2 regions of the Streptomyces sp. NPDC051576 genome follow, and region 2 is predicted to be linked to the other one. Evidence: riboswitches for the same ligand, from Rfam matches in the RefSeq annotation. Region 2 holds a riboswitch; the other holds the start of a gene.
The links. A riboswitch is a leader RNA that binds a small molecule or an ion and turns the genes downstream of it on or off. The one in region 2 is predicted to bind thiamine pyrophosphate.
Positions count from the first base shown of each region.

Region 1 (7,246 bases), on a different contig from region 2:
GCGACCCCTATAAGGTCGTATGCGGTTGTCTACGGCTGACGGACGACAGCGGATCTGACGAGGAGGCCATTGCCGAGCACGGGTTGCGAACGACACCCCACCGGCAGTGGCCTTCTTCGTGTGTGCGACCACGTAAAAGAGGCGAGAACGTCATGACCACCAAGCCCCAGAAGAGCGACGACGGCAAGGTACGCGGCCGGTTCATGCTGAAGCTGTCCGGAGAGGCCTTCTCCGGTGGCGGGGGCCTGGGCGTCGACCCCGACGTGGTGCACAAGATCGCCCGTGAGATCGCGGCCGTCGTACGGGACGGCGCGGAGGTCGCCGTCGTCATCGGCGGCGGCAACTTCTTCCGCGGTGCCGAACTCCAGCAGCGCGGCATGGACCGGGCCCGCTCCGACTACATGGGCATGCTCGGCACGGTGATGAACTGCCTCGCCCTCCAGGACTTCCTGGAGAAGGAGGGCATCGACAGCCGCGTCCAGACCGCCATCACCATGGGCCAGGTCGCCGAGCCGTACATCCCGCTGCGTGCTGTGCGCCACCTGGAGAAGGGCCGCGTGGTCATCTTCGGCGCCGGTATGGGCATGCCGTACTTCTCCACCGACACCACCGCCGCCCAGCGCGCCCTCGAGATCAACGCCGAGGCGCTGCTCATGGGCAAGAACGGCGTGGACGGGGTCTACGACTCCGATCCGAAGACGAACTCCGAGGCCGTCAAGTTCGACGCGCTCAGCTACGGCGAGGTCATCACCCAGGACCTCAAGGTCGCGGACATGACCGCCATCACCCTGTGCCGCGACAACAAGCTTCCGATCCTGGTCTTCGAGCTTCTGGCGGAGGGCAATATCGCCCGCGCCGTCAAGGGTGAGAAGATCGGCACGCTTGTGGGTGACCAAGGCAGCCAGGGCTGATGACCCTGACCGGGGGATGGACAATGTCCTGCCGGTCGGGAACCGTGCAGGAAGAAGACGCGACGCAGCCGGCCGCCGACGCCGACACAGCACAGCAGCCGGGCCTACTCAAGACACGCAGGAGCAAGTGGTGATCGAAGAGACCCTCCTCGAAGCCGAGGAGAAGATGGAGAAGGCCGTCGTGGTCGCCAAGGAGGACTTCGCCGCGATCCGCACCGGCCGTGCGCACCCGGCGATGTTCAACAAGATCGTGGCCGACTATTACGGCGCACTGACACCGATCAACCAGCTGGCTTCGTTCTCCGTGCCGGAGCCGCGCATGGCCGTGGTGACCCCGTTCGACAAGAGCGCGATGCGCAACATCGAGCAGGCGATCCGGGACTCGGACCTCGGCGTCAACCCGAGCAACGACGGCAACATCATCCGTGTGACGTTCCCCGAGCTCACTCAGGACCGCCGCAAGGAGTACATCAAGGTCGCCAAGACCAAGGCCGAGGACTCCAAGATCTCGATCCGCTCCATCCGCCGCAAGGCCAAGGAAGCGATCGACAAGGCGATCAAGGACGGCGACATCGGCGAGGACGAGGGCCGTCGCGCCGAGAAGGAACTCGACGACACCACGGCGAAGTACGTCGCCCAGGTGGACGAGCTCCTCAAGCACAAGGAAGCGGAGCTGCTCGAGGTCTGATGAACGACTCTTCCTGGGGTGCACCGCCACAAGCCGGGTACTGGGGGCCGTCCGACCAGGGGCCTGTCCAGGGGGCTGCCCCGGCGGGTCCCACGTACGATGCGCCTGAGGCGCAGCAGACTCGCCCCATGCCCATCGTGCCCGACGAGCCCGCATACGGCGGACACCAGGATGACGACCGGGGGGCCGCTCGGCTGAGCGGTCCCTTGTTCCGCGACGAGACACGGCAGCCGCCGTACGACACACGGCAGCCGCAGCCGTACGACCCGCCGCGGACGCAGCCCGCCGACATGCCGTACGCACAGCCCTACGGGGCGGTGCCGCAGAATCCGGAGCCCATGCCCGACGCCCCGTCACCGGTGCCCGCCCCGCAGAAGAAGAGCGCGGGCCGGGACCTCGGTGCGGCCATAGGCGTCGGGGTCGGACTCGGCGCGGTGATCATCGCGTCCCTGTTCGTCGTCAAGGCCGTGTTCATCGGCGTGATAGCGGTCGCCGTCGTCGTGGGTCTGTGGGAGCTGACCTCGCGGCTGCAGGAGCGCAAGGGCATCAAGGCGCCCCTCGTGCCCCTCGCGGTCGGCGGCGCCGCGATGGTCGTCGCCGGATACGTCCGGGGTGCCGAGGGCGCCTGGGTGGCGATGGCGCTGACCGCGCTGGCCGTCCTGGTCTGGCGGATGACGGAACCGCCGGAGGGCTACCTCAAGGACGTCACGGCGGGCGTCTTCGCGGCGTTCTACGTGCCGTTCCTGGCCACGTTCGTCGCCCTGATGCTCACCGCCGACGACGGCGCCTGGCGGGTCATGACGTTCCTGCTGCTGACCGTGGTCAGCGACACGGGCGCCTACGCCGTCGGCTGGCGTTTCGGCACCCACAAGCTCGCCCCGCGCATCAGTCCCGGAAAGACCCGCGAGGGCCTGTTCGGAGCGGTGTCCTTCGCGATGGTGGCGGGCGCGCTGTGCATGCAGTTCCTGATCGACGACGGCAGTTGGTGGCAGGGCCTCGTCCTGGGCCTCGCGGTCGCCGCCAGCGCCACGCTGGGCGACCTCGGCGAGTCCATGATCAAGCGCGACCTCGGCATCAAGGACATGGGCACGCTGCTGCCGGGCCACGGTGGCATCATGGACCGGCTGGATTCGCTGCTGCCGACGGCTCCGGTGGTGTGGCTGCTGATGGTGCTGTTCGTCGGGTCCGCCTGACGTTCGTCCGACGTCCTGCCGTACGGCATTCCGGGCGCCCCTGACCTGTACAGGACGGGGGCGCCCGGTCGTACGATTTCGGTGTAAGCCCTCGCAAGGGGGACCGCCCTGAACGAAGGAGGGCGTCATGTCCGCCTTCCATGAAGAGTTCGACGTGGACTGCCGTCCCGAGGATGCCTGGGCGTACGTCATCGACCCGTCCCACCTGCCCGAATGGCAGGAGAGCGCGGTCCTGGCCGAACAACTCGACGACCGCCCGTTCGGACTCGGCTCCCGGGTCCGCGTCACCCGGCACGTGGGCCGCCGCGACATGGCGATGACCATGGAGTGCACCGAGTTCCAGCCGCCGCGCGCCTGGACCGTGCGCGGGATCGACGGCCCCGTCAGGGGCAACTTCCGCGGTGAGATCACACCCGTCGACGACGGACGCCGTACCCACGTGACGATGGACCTCGACTTCGAGGGGCACGGCATCGGCAAGGTCCTGCTGCCCCTCGTCGTCCGCCCCCAGGTCCGCCGCGAGATGCCCCACAACGAGAAGCTCCTGAAGGAACACCTGGAGCACACCGGCTGACCGAGCCCACCGGCTGAAACGGATCACCGTAAACGATCTGCGACACTGGTACAGCCATGCCTAAGCCCGGAGAACTCACATTCGTCGCCCCCCGCGGAGCCAAGAAGCCCCCGCGGCACCTTGCCGATCTCACGCCCGCCGAGCGCAAGGAAGCCGTCGCCGCGATCGGGGAGAAGCCGTTTCGCGCCAAGCAGCTCTCGCAGCACTACTTCGCGCGGTTCGCGCACGACCCGGAGCAGTGGACCGACATCCCCGCCGGTTCGCGCGCCAAGCTCCAGGAAGCGCTGCTTCCGGAGCTGATGACCGTCGTACGGCATCTGTCGACCGACCAGGACACCACCCGCAAGACGCTGTGGCGGCTGTTCGACGGGACGCTCGTCGAGTCGGTGCTGATGCGGTACCCGGACCGGGTGACCATGTGCATCAGCTCGCAGGCGGGGTGCGGGATGAACTGCCCGTTCTGCGCGACGGGCCAGGCCGGCCTCGACCGGAACCTCTCCACCGGTGAGATCGTGCACCAGATCGTGGACGGCATGCGGGCGCTGCGCGACGGCGAGATCCCCGGCGGTCCCGCGCGGCTGTCCAACATCGTCTTCATGGGTATGGGGGAGCCGCTCGCCAACTACAAGCGGGTCGTCCAGTCCATCCGCGCCCTCACCGACCCCGAGCCGGACGGCCTCGGTCTCTCGCAGCGCGGGATCACCGTCTCGACCGTCGGACTGGTCCCGGCGATCCACCGCTTCAGCGACGAGGGCTTCAAGTGCCGCCTCGCGATCTCGCTGCACGCGCCCGACGACGAGCTGCGCGACACCCTGGTCCCCGTGAACACGCGGTGGAAGGTGCGCGAGGTCCTCGACGCCGGCTGGGAGTACGCGGCGAAGTCCGGGCGCCGGCTGTCCATCGAGTACGCCCTGATCCGCGACATCAACGACCAGGCGTGGCGTGGTGACCGGCTCGGCCGGCTCCTCAAGGGCAAGCCCGTGCACGTCAACCTGATCCCGCTGAACCCGACACCGGGCTCCAAGTGGACGGCCTCCCGCCCCGAGGACGAGAAGGCGTTCGTCGAGGCCATCGCCGCCCACGGCGTGCCGGTCACCGTCCGGGACACCCGTGGCCAGGAGATCGACGGAGCCTGCGGTCAGCTCGCTGCCACCGAGAGGTAACCTTCACCTGCACCACCTGTACGTACACCTTCATATCCGACAGGGGAGCGCGCAGCGCTGAGAGTGCGGCAATCGGGCCGCAGACCCTCTGAACCTCGCCCAGGTCATTCTGGGTAGGAAGTTCGGTCATCACCGTGAACACCAAGAAGTACTGTGCTGTCCTCGTCGGCCTCGGCCTGGTCACGCTGTCCGCGTGCGGCTCGGGGTCGGACGGGAGCGGCGGCTCCGACTCCAAGACGGTCACCCTCGTCAGCCACGACTCGTGGGCCGTCTCGAAGAGCGTCCTCAAGGACTTCGAGAAGCAGTCCGGCTACACCGTCAAGGTCCTCAAGGACGGTGACGCGGGCCAGGCCGTCAACAAGGCGATCCTGACCAAGGACAACCCGCAGGGCGACGTCTTCTTCGGCGTCGACAACACCCTGCTCTCCCGCGCCCTCGACAACGGTCTCTTCCAGTCCTACGACGCGAAGGGCGCGGATCTCGTCAAGTCCGCGTACCGCGTCGACCAGACCAAGCACCGGGTCACGCCCATCGACACCGGCGACATCTGCGTCAACTACGACAAGGCCTATTTCAGCAAGCACAAGCTGACCCCGCCGGCCTCCTTCGCCGACCTGGTCAAGCCCGCGTACAAGAACCTCCTCGTCACCGAGAACGCTGCCACCTCCTCGCCCGGCCTCGGCTTCCTGCTCGGCAGCGCCGCGCAGTACGGCGACGACGGCTGGCAGGCGTACTGGAAGAAGCTGAAGGCCAACGGCGTGAAGGTGGTCGACGGCTGGGAGCAGGCCTACGACCAGGAGTTCTCCGGTTCCGCCGGTGGCAAGAAGGCGGGCGGCGACCGGCCCCTCGTCGTCTCGTACGCCTCCTCGCCGCCCGCCGAGGTCATCTACGGCGACCCGAAGCCGACGACCGCGCCCACCGGGGTGTCGTACGGCACCTGTTTCCGGCAGACCGAGTACGCGGGACTGCTCAGCAACGCGAAGAACACCAAGGGCGGCAAGGCCTTCATCGACTTCCTGCTCACCAAGGAGTTCCAGGAGGACATGCCGCTCAACATGTTCGTCTACCCGGTGATCGACGGCGCCACGGTGCCGCAGGAGTTCGTGAAGTACGGCCGTCAGGCCCCGGACCCCGAGACCATGGCGCCCGCGAAGATCGCCGCCGACCGGGACCAGTGGGTCAAGTCGTGGACCTCGCTCGTACTGAAGTAGCCCCGCGGCGGAAGATCCGCAAAGGGAACGCGACGCGGCTCGGGCTCATGGCCGTGCCCGTCGCGTTCTTCGCGGTGTTCTTCGCCTACCCCGTCGCCTCGATCGTCGCGCGCGGTCTCAAGGTGGACGGCGCCTGGCAGTTGGGCCGCATCGGGGACGTGCTCGCGCAGTCCGACATCCGGCACGTGCTGTGGTTCACCACCTGGCAGGCGCTCGCCTCCACCGCGCTCACGCTGCTGATCGCGCTCCCCGGAGCTTATGTCTTCGCGCGCTTCGACTTCCCGGGCCGGCATGTGCTGCGGGCCGTCGTGACGGTCCCCTTCGTGCTGCCCACGGTCGTCGTCGGTACGGCGTTCCTCGCCCTCGTCGGCCGGGGCGGACTCCTCGACGACCTGTGGGGCGTACGCCTCGACACCACCGTCTGGGCCATCCTGCTCGCGCACGTCTTCTTCAACTACGCGGTCGTCGTACGGACGGTGGGCGGCCTCTGGGCCCAGCTCGACCCCCGTCAGGAGGAGGCCGCGCGCATGCTCGGCGCCTCCCGGCTCCGGGCCTGGCGGCAGGTGACACTGCCCGCGCTCGGGCCCGCCGTGGCCGCCGCCGCGTTGATGGTCTTCCTCTTCACGTTCACGTCCTTCGGTGTCGTGCAGATCCTCGGCGGCCCGACCTTCTCCACCCTCGAAGTGGAGATCTACCGCCAGACCTCGGAGGTCTTCGACCTCTCCACGGCGGCCGTGCTGACGATCGTCCAGTTCGTCGCGGTGGGCGCCATCCTCGCCGTCCACGCCCGGACGGTACGGCGCCGGGAGACGGCCCTACGGCTGGTGGACCCGTCGGTGACCGCACGGCGCCCGCGCGGGGCGGGCCAGTGGGCGCTGCTCGCCGGGGTCCTCGCCTCCGTGCTCCTGCTGCTCGTGCTGCCGCTCGCCGTGCTGGTCCAACGCTCGCTGGACACAGCGGACTTCGGCTTCTACCGGGCGCTGACCCACGACGACGGCGGCACCTTCCTGGTCCCGCCGATCGCCGCGATCGGCAACTCGCTGGAGTACGCCGTCGCCGCCACCGCCATCGCCGTCGTGATTGGCGGTCTCGCCGCCGCGGCCCTGACCCGGCGCGATGCCGGGCGGCTGGTGCGGGGCTTCGACGCGCTGCTGATGCTGCCGCTCGGGGTGTCGGCGGTGACGGTCGGTTTCGGCTTCCTGATCTCGCTCGACAAACCCCCGGTGGATCTGCGGAGTTCATGGATCCTGGTGCCGTTGGCGCAGGCGCTGGTCGGCGTCCCCTTCGTCGTACGGACGATGCTGCCCGTGTTGCGGGCGGTGGACGGGCGGCTGCGGGAGGCGGCGGCCGTGCTCGGGGCGTCGCCGTGGCGGGTGTGGCGCGAGGTCGATCTGCCGCTGGTGCGGCGGGCGTTGCTGATCGCCGCCGGGTTCGCGTTCGCGGTGTCGCTCGGCGAGTTCGGGGCGACCGTGTTCATCGCGCGGCCCGACAACCCGACCCTGCCGG
Region 1 is NZ_JBFAZO010000013.1:253,170-260,415, forward strand. Features, by position in the region: gene pyrH (UMP kinase) at 153-911, shown strand; gene frr (ribosome recycling factor) at 1,042-1,599, shown strand; gene AB0M63_RS36575 (phosphatidate cytidylyltransferase) at 1,599-2,792, shown strand; gene AB0M63_RS36580 (SRPBCC family protein) at 2,920-3,366, shown strand; gene rlmN (23S rRNA (adenine(2503)-C(2))-methyltransferase RlmN) at 3,423-4,529, shown strand; TPP riboswitch at 4,561-4,667, shown strand; gene AB0M63_RS36590 (thiamine ABC transporter substrate-binding protein) at 4,664-5,740, shown strand; gene AB0M63_RS36595 (iron ABC transporter permease) at 5,788-7,246, shown strand, end outside.
Region 1: linked by a shared signal. The riboswitch ahead of AB0M63_RS36590 (thiamine ABC transporter substrate-binding protein) and the one ahead of thiO (glycine oxidase ThiO) in region 2 are both predicted to bind thiamine pyrophosphate.

Region 2 (7,246 bases):
GACGCCCGCGCCGACCCCGAGGATCAGCAGCACGGCGGCGACGATCGCGAGCAGTCCGCGCCGGGGCCGTCGAGCATCGCGCCGCCGGGGCGGCAGCGGGGGACCGCTCTCGAACCGGCTGGTCCGGTTGAACGGGTCACCGGGCTCGTCGTCCTCGTTGACGGGCAGCGGGCGGGGCACCGTGAGCGAGCGCGGGATCACACTCGTACGGTTCTCCGAGTTGGGATGCTCCGAGGTCAGCGCCTGCGGCGGGACCGCGTCCAACTGCTCGGTGCTCAGCCCCGACCGCGCCTCGCGGACCAGGCCGAAGAGCGCGACCGCGTCGTAGGGCCGGATGTCCGGCGTGCGCGCGGTGGCCGTGGCGACCAGCTCGTCCAGCTCGTACGCCAGCCCGGGGACGAGGGCCGAGGGCGGCGGGACGTCCTCGTGCAGATGCTTGTAGAGCACGATCGCGGCGGAGTCCCCGTCGTGCGGCTTCTGGCCGGTCAGCATCTCGTAGAGGACGACACCGCACGCGTACACGTCGACCCGGGGGTCGGCGGTGGTGCCCTCGATCTGCTCCGGCGCGAGATACGACACCGTGCCGAGGACGGCCCCGGTGGTGCTGGTGACCGTGTCCACGGAGCGGACCAGCCCGAAGTCGGCGACCTTGACCCGGCCGTCGTCCCCTATGAGCACGTTCTCCGGCTTCATGTCCCGGTGCACGAACCCGGCCCGGTGCGCGGCGCCCAGCGCGGCCAGCACCGGCTCCAGGATGTCGAGGGCGGCCCGCGGCTGGAGCGCCCCGCGCTCGCGCAGCACGTCCCGCAGGGTGCAGCCGGCGACGTACTCCATCGCCAGATAGACGTACGACCCCTGGGCGCCCTGGTCGAAGACCTGCACCACGTTCGGGTGCGCCAGCCGTGCCACCGACTTGGCCTCGCGGATGAAGCGGTCGACGAAGGAGGCGTCGGCCGCCAGCCCCGGGTGCATCACCTTGAGCGCGAGGACTCGGTCCAGGCGGGTGTCCACGGCCCGGTAGACCGTGGCCATCCCGCCGACGGCGATCCGCGCGTCGACGCGATACCGGCCGTCGAGCAACTGCCCGACGAGAGGGTCATGAAGGGTCGTATCCACGCAGGTGAGTGTACGAGCCGAGGCTGACAGCACCGCCTTTTCGGCCAGGATCGGGGCGGTACTGCAGCCGAGCTGTGACGGATCCCACGCTGTGGAGCGGGTGTTCAGAAGGCCGGCCGCTCCGGGTCCAGCCGGGCCAGGCCCTCCGCGGGGGACGACGCCTCGGCGAAGTGCCTGCGCGGGATACGCCCCGCCCGGAACGCCAGCCGTCCCGCCTCCACCGCGCTCCGCATCGCCGAGGCCATGAGCACCGGCTCCTGCGCCCGGGTCACCGCCGAGGCGAGCATCACACCGGCGCACCCCAGCTCCATCGCGAACGCCGCGTCCGACGCCGTACCGGCGCCCGCGTCCAGGATCACCGGCACGCGCGCGTGCTCGGTGATGAGCTGGAAGTTGTGCGGGTTGCGGATACCGAGCCCGGAGCCGATCGGCGAGCCCAGCGGCATGATCGCCGCACACCCGACGTCCTCCAGCTTCCGCGCCAGCACGGGATCGTCGTTCGTGTACGGCAGCACCGTGAACCCGTCGTCGACCAGGGTCTCGGCGGCGTCGAGCAGTTCGATCGGGTCGGGCAGCAGGGTCCGCTCGTCCGCGATCACCTCAAGCTTGATCAGGGCCGTCCCGAGCGCCTCCCGCGCCAGCCGGGCCGTCAGCACGGCCTCGCCTGCGGTGAAGCAACCCGCCGTGTTGGGCAGCACCCGGATACCGAGCCGCTCCAGGACGGACAGCACCGAACCGTGCACGGAGGCGTTTACACGCCGCATCGCGACGGTCGTCAGCTCCGTTCCGGAGGCCACCAGCGCGCGCTCCAGGACATCGAGGCTGGGCGCGCCTCCGGTGCCCATGATCAGACGGGACGTGAAGTTCGTGCCACCGAGGACGAAGGGGTCGTCGGCCATGGGTTCAGCCTCCTTGGACGGCGGTGAGGACCTCGACGCGGTCTCCCTCGGAGAGGGGCGTCGACGGCCACTGCGCGCGCGGGACGACGGTTTCGTTGAGGGCGGCGGCCACACCGGAGGGCGACGGGGCCAAGGACCGCACGAGGGTGTCGAGAGCCGTGCCGGGAGCGATCTCCCGGGGCTCCCCGTTGACGGAGACGTTCATACGCGCGACTCCGTGAGGGCGAACCGCTTCGGGGTGAACGGGCGCGCCTCGTCCGGCAGTTCACCGGTGGCCAGCGCGTGCGCGAGGGCGTCACCGGTGACCGGGGTGAGCAGCACGCCGTTGCGGTAGTGCCCGGTGGCCAGCAGCAGCCCCGGCAGTCCGGTCGGGCCGAGCAGCGGCGCGTTGTCGGGCGAGCCTGGGCGCAGCCCGGCCCGGGTCTCGGTGAGCGGGAGTTCGGTGATGCCCGGGATCAACTCATGGGCGTCGCGCAGCAGTTCGTAGACACCGCCGGCGGTCACCGTGGTGTCCCAGCCCAGCTCCTCGCTGGTCGCGCCGACGACCAGCTCGCCGTTCTCGCGCGGCACCAGATAGACCTGGCTGCCGCGCACCACGGCGCGCACGGTGCGGTTCAGGAAGGGCGCGTACCGCTCCGGCACGGTCAGCCGCAGCACCTGCCCCTTCACGGGCCGTACGGGCGGCAGGACGTCCTCGGGGACCCCCTCCAGCCGCCCGCTGAGACTGCCGGCCGCGAGCACCACCTGGTCCGCGCCGAGCGCTTCTCCGTCCCGCGTGACGATTCCGGCGGCCCGCTCCCGTACGACCGTGAGGCGCTCGGCCCAGGTCCGGTGGAAGGCGACCCCCGCCCGCTCGCAGGCGGCCACCAGGGCGCGGGCCAGCCGCCGGGGATCGACCTGGTGGTCGCCGTCGACCCTGAGCCCCCCGCGCACGCCCGGCGCGAGCATCGGCTCCAGGCGTCGGCACTCACGTCCGGAAAGCCACTCGGAGTCCAGCCCCGACTGGCGTTGCAGCGCGTGCAGTTCCCGCAGATGGGCGCGGTCGTCGGCGTCCAGGGCGACGGCGAGCGTGCCGCAGCGCCGGTAGCCGAGGTCCAGCCCGGTGAGGTCGGTCAGCTCGGCAGCGAAGTCCGGGTAGCGGTGCGCCGAGGCCAGGTTGAGGGCGAGCAGGGTCTGCTCGCCGTAGTGCAGCTCCGTGACGGCGGCCAGCATGCCGGCGGCCACCTGGGCGGCCCCGCCGCCCGGCTCGGGGTCCACCACGGCGGTGGCGAACCCGCGCTGCGCCGCCCGCCAGGCCGTGACCAGGCCGATGATTCCGCCCCCGACGACGAGGACGTCTGACGTACGTGTAGGCATGGGCGTCCAGCCCCTCCCTTCGCCGGCATGACCCGGATCAGGTTCGTACGGTCGGAGGCCGGCCAGCCTCCCTCTCAGCCCGGTACGTCCGGACTCCCGCGAGTGCTTTACGTTGGCCACCCTAGCCCGTGCCGTATGTCTCAGTAAGGGAGCCTCCGCTCATGGCCCGCTCGCTCGACGGTCTCGTCCTCGCGCCCGTCGCGGACCAGGCACCGGGTCAGGTCGGGACGCGCACCCGGTTCGCCTACCACGAGAAGGGCGGCGAGATCTGGGCCGAGTACGCGGGCGGCGACGTCGTCCGCGGGCATCTCGTCGGCACGCGCGCGGGGGACCGGCTCGACTTCCGGTACGTGCAGTTGAAGCGGGACGGGACGACGTCCTGCGGACACTGCGTGTCCGAAGTCGTCGAGCTGCCCGACGGACGCGTCCGCCTGGAGGAGACCTGGGAGTGGGAGTCGCAGGCGGGCAGCGGGACGAGTGTTGTGGAACAGGTCACTGAACGCGCCCCCTGACTGACAAATCGTCAGGTGTCTATGGTGATCGGATGAGCGAGCAGACAGGTGTGGTCGTCGTCGGCGCGGGCATGGCCGGGGTGCAGACCGCGGTCGCCCTGCGGGAGCAGGGCTTCACCGGGACGGTCACGCTGATCGGCGCGGAACCCCATCAGCCCTACGACCGGCCGCCGCTGTCCAAGGCCGTGCTGCTGGGCAAGGCCGAGGGCTCCGCCTTCGACGTCGACTTCGAGGCGCTCGGCATCGAGGTGCGGCTGGGGCGCGAGGTGGTGGGCCTGCGCCCCGCCGAGCACGAACTGGACACCGCCGAGGGCCCGGTGCCGTACGACGTCCTGGTGCTCGCGACCGGTGCCGAGCCGATCCGGCTGCCGGGCGCCGAGGGCATCCCCGGGGTGCATCTGCTGCGCACCCTGGACGACGCCGAGCGGCTGCGGCCCGTGCTCGCCCGGCAGCACGACATCGTGGTCGTCGGCGCGGGCTGGATCGGCGCGGAGTTCGCCACGGCCGCGCGCGAGGCGGGCTGCGCGGTGACCGTCGTGGAGGCCGCCGACCGGCCGCTCGCCGGCGCGCTGCCCGCCGAGGTCGCCGCGCCGATGGCCGCCTGGTACGCGGATGCCGGAGCCTCGCTGCGGACGCACGCGCGCGTGGCGCACGTCGAACCCGGCGAAGTGGTGCTCGAAGACGGCTCCCGGCTGCCCGCCGGCGCCGTCGTGGTCGGCATCGGCGCCCGCCCCGCCACCACCTGGCTGACCGGCTCCGGCGTCGCACTGGGCGCGCACCGCGAGGTCCTGGCCGACGACCGGCTGCGCACCTCGGTGCCGGACGTGTACGCGGTCGGCGACTGCGCCTCCTTCCCTTCGGGAAGGTACGGCGAGCGCCTTCTGGTCCACCACTGGGACAACGCCCTCCAGGGCCCCCGCACGGTCGCCGCGAACATCATCGGGGAGGTCCCGGCGGTCTACGACCCGGTGCCGTACTTCTGGTCCGAGCAGTTCGGCCGCTTCGTCCAGTACGCCGGCCACCACGCGTCCGCCGACACGACCCTGTGGCGCGGTGACCCGTCCGCCCCGGCCTGGACCGTCTGCTGGCTGCGCGAGGACCGCCTGGTGGCCCTCCTGGCGGTCGGCCGCCCCCGCGACCTTGCCCAGGGCCGCCGCCTGATCGAGGCGCGCACCCCGATGAATCCCGACCTGCTGGCCGACCCTTCGCTACCGATGAAATCCGCTATCGCCTAGTTCGACCCCCCGGGTCGGACCGGCCCGACTTCCGACTGTCAGTCCGGGATGGCACGCTGTTCACGTGACCGAGATTGACGCAAAGATCGATGCTCTCGTCCCCGCCTGGCTCACGCTGCCCGACATCGCAGAGATGCTCGATGTCGAGGTGACACGCGTGCGGCAGCTGGTCAAGGAGGGCCAAGTCATCGCCGTACGCCGTGGTGAGAACCGCGCGCTGCATGTCCCCGCCGCCTTCATCGACGGGGCCGAGCAGAAGGTCGTCAAGGGCCTCACGGGGACCCTGACGCTCCTGCGGGACGACGGCTTCTCCGACGAAGAGATGCTGGAGTGGCTCTTCACCCCCGACCCCAGCCTGCCCGGCACCCCCGCGCAGGCGCTGAGCGAGAATCGTGGCACGGAGGTGAAGCGCCGCGCCCAGGCGCTCGCCGTCTGACCCGGACGACCGACCGGTGTACGGGCCGCGCCCACCCGCGGCCCGTGCACGGCACCACCACGCCATGACGACGGGGGACACACCCATGCCCGACACCACCGCGGCCGCCGCCGCGCGCGCCGAGTTCGCCGACGCCCGGCTCTACCTCTGCACGGACGCCCGCAGGCGCCAGGGCGACCTCGCGGAGTTCCTGGACGCGGTCCTGGCCGGCGGGGTCGACATCGTGCAGTTGCGCGACAAGGGCATGGAGGCCGCCGAGGAGCTGGAGCACCTCCAGGTGTTCGCCGACGCCTGCGCCCGGCACGGCAGGCTCCTCGCGGTCAACGACCGCGCGGACGTCGCCCACGCCGCCGGCGCCGACGTACTGCACCTGGGTCAGGGCGACCTCCCGGTGCCCGCGGCCCGCGCGATCCTGGGCGAGGAGGTGCTGATCGGCCGCTCCACGCACGCCGAGTCCGAGGCCGCCGCGGCCGCCGTCCAGGAGGGCGTGGACTACTTCTGCACGGGCCCCTGCTGGCCGACCCCCACCAAGCCCGGCCGGCACGCCCCCGGCCTCGACCTGGTCCGCTACACGGCCGCTCTGGGCACCGACCGCCCCTGGTTCGCCATCGGCGGCATCGACCTCGGCAACCTCGACGAGGTGCTCGAAGCGGGCGCCCGCCGGGTCGTCGTCGTACGGGCCGTCACGGAGGCGGACGACCCGGGCGCGGCGGCGGCGGAGTTCGCGAAGCGGCTGCGGCAGCTCTGAGGGCCGTCCAGGAGCCGGGCTTTTTGTCCGGTGGGTGGACAAGAGGACGACAAAGCGGGCAAAATCCCGGTTCCGGTTGGGTGACCGGCGCCCCCTGACTAACCTGCGGGTATGGCCTTCGGAACCGCATCCACCAGGACTGATCGAGCACGCACCGTGCGCGACATGCTCGCGACCGGCAAGGGGACGTATTCGTTCGAGTTCTCCGCGCCGAAGACCCCCAAGGGTGAGCGGAATCTGTGGAGCGCGCTGCGGAGGGTCGAGGCCGTGGCCCCCGACTTCGTCTCGGTGACCTACGGCGCCGGCGGCTCGACCCGCGCGGGCACCGTCAAGGAGACCGAGCAGATCGTCGCCGACACCACGCTCACCCCGGTCGCCCACCTCACCGCGGTCGACCACTCCGTCGCCGAACTGCGCAACATCATCGGGCAGTACGCCGACGCCGGGATCCGCAACATCCTGGCCGTGCGCGGCGACCCGCCCGGCGACCCCATGGCCGACTGGGTGGCGCACCCCCAGGGGCTGACGTACGCGGCCGAACTGGTCCGGCTCATCAAGGAGTCGGGCGACTTCTGCGTAGGCGTCGCCGCGTTCCCGGAGATGCACCCGCGCTCCCCGGACTGGGACACGGACGTCACGAACTTCGTCGACAAGTGCCGGGCCGGCGCCGACTACGCGATCACCCAGATGTTCTTCCGCCCGGAGTCGTATCTTCGCCTGCGCGACCGTGTCGAGGCCGCGGGCTGCGTCACCCCGGTCATCCCCGAGGTCATGCCGGTGACCAGCGTGCGGATGCTGGAGCGGTTGCCGCAGCTCAGCAACGCGGTCATCCCGGACGCCTTGAAAGAGCGAATCCTCACAGCCAAAGACGATCCGGCGGCTGTACGCTCGATCGGGATCGACTTCGCCACGGAGTTCTGCGCCCGGCTGCTGGCCGAGGGAGT
Region 2 is NZ_JBFAZO010000022.1:9,537-16,782, reverse strand. Features, by position in the region: gene pknB (Stk1 family PASTA domain-containing Ser/Thr kinase) at 1-1,116, opposite strand, end outside; gene AB0M63_RS44120 (thiazole synthase) at 1,221-2,015, opposite strand; gene thiS (sulfur carrier protein ThiS) at 2,020-2,220, opposite strand; gene thiO (glycine oxidase ThiO) at 2,217-3,371, opposite strand; TPP riboswitch at 3,369-3,481, opposite strand; gene AB0M63_RS44105 (hypothetical protein) at 3,533-3,883, shown strand; gene AB0M63_RS44100 (FAD-dependent oxidoreductase) at 3,916-5,118, shown strand; gene AB0M63_RS44095 (Rv2175c family DNA-binding protein) at 5,183-5,554, shown strand; gene thiE (thiamine phosphate synthase) at 5,640-6,302, shown strand; gene metF (methylenetetrahydrofolate reductase [NAD(P)H]) at 6,414-7,246, shown strand, end outside.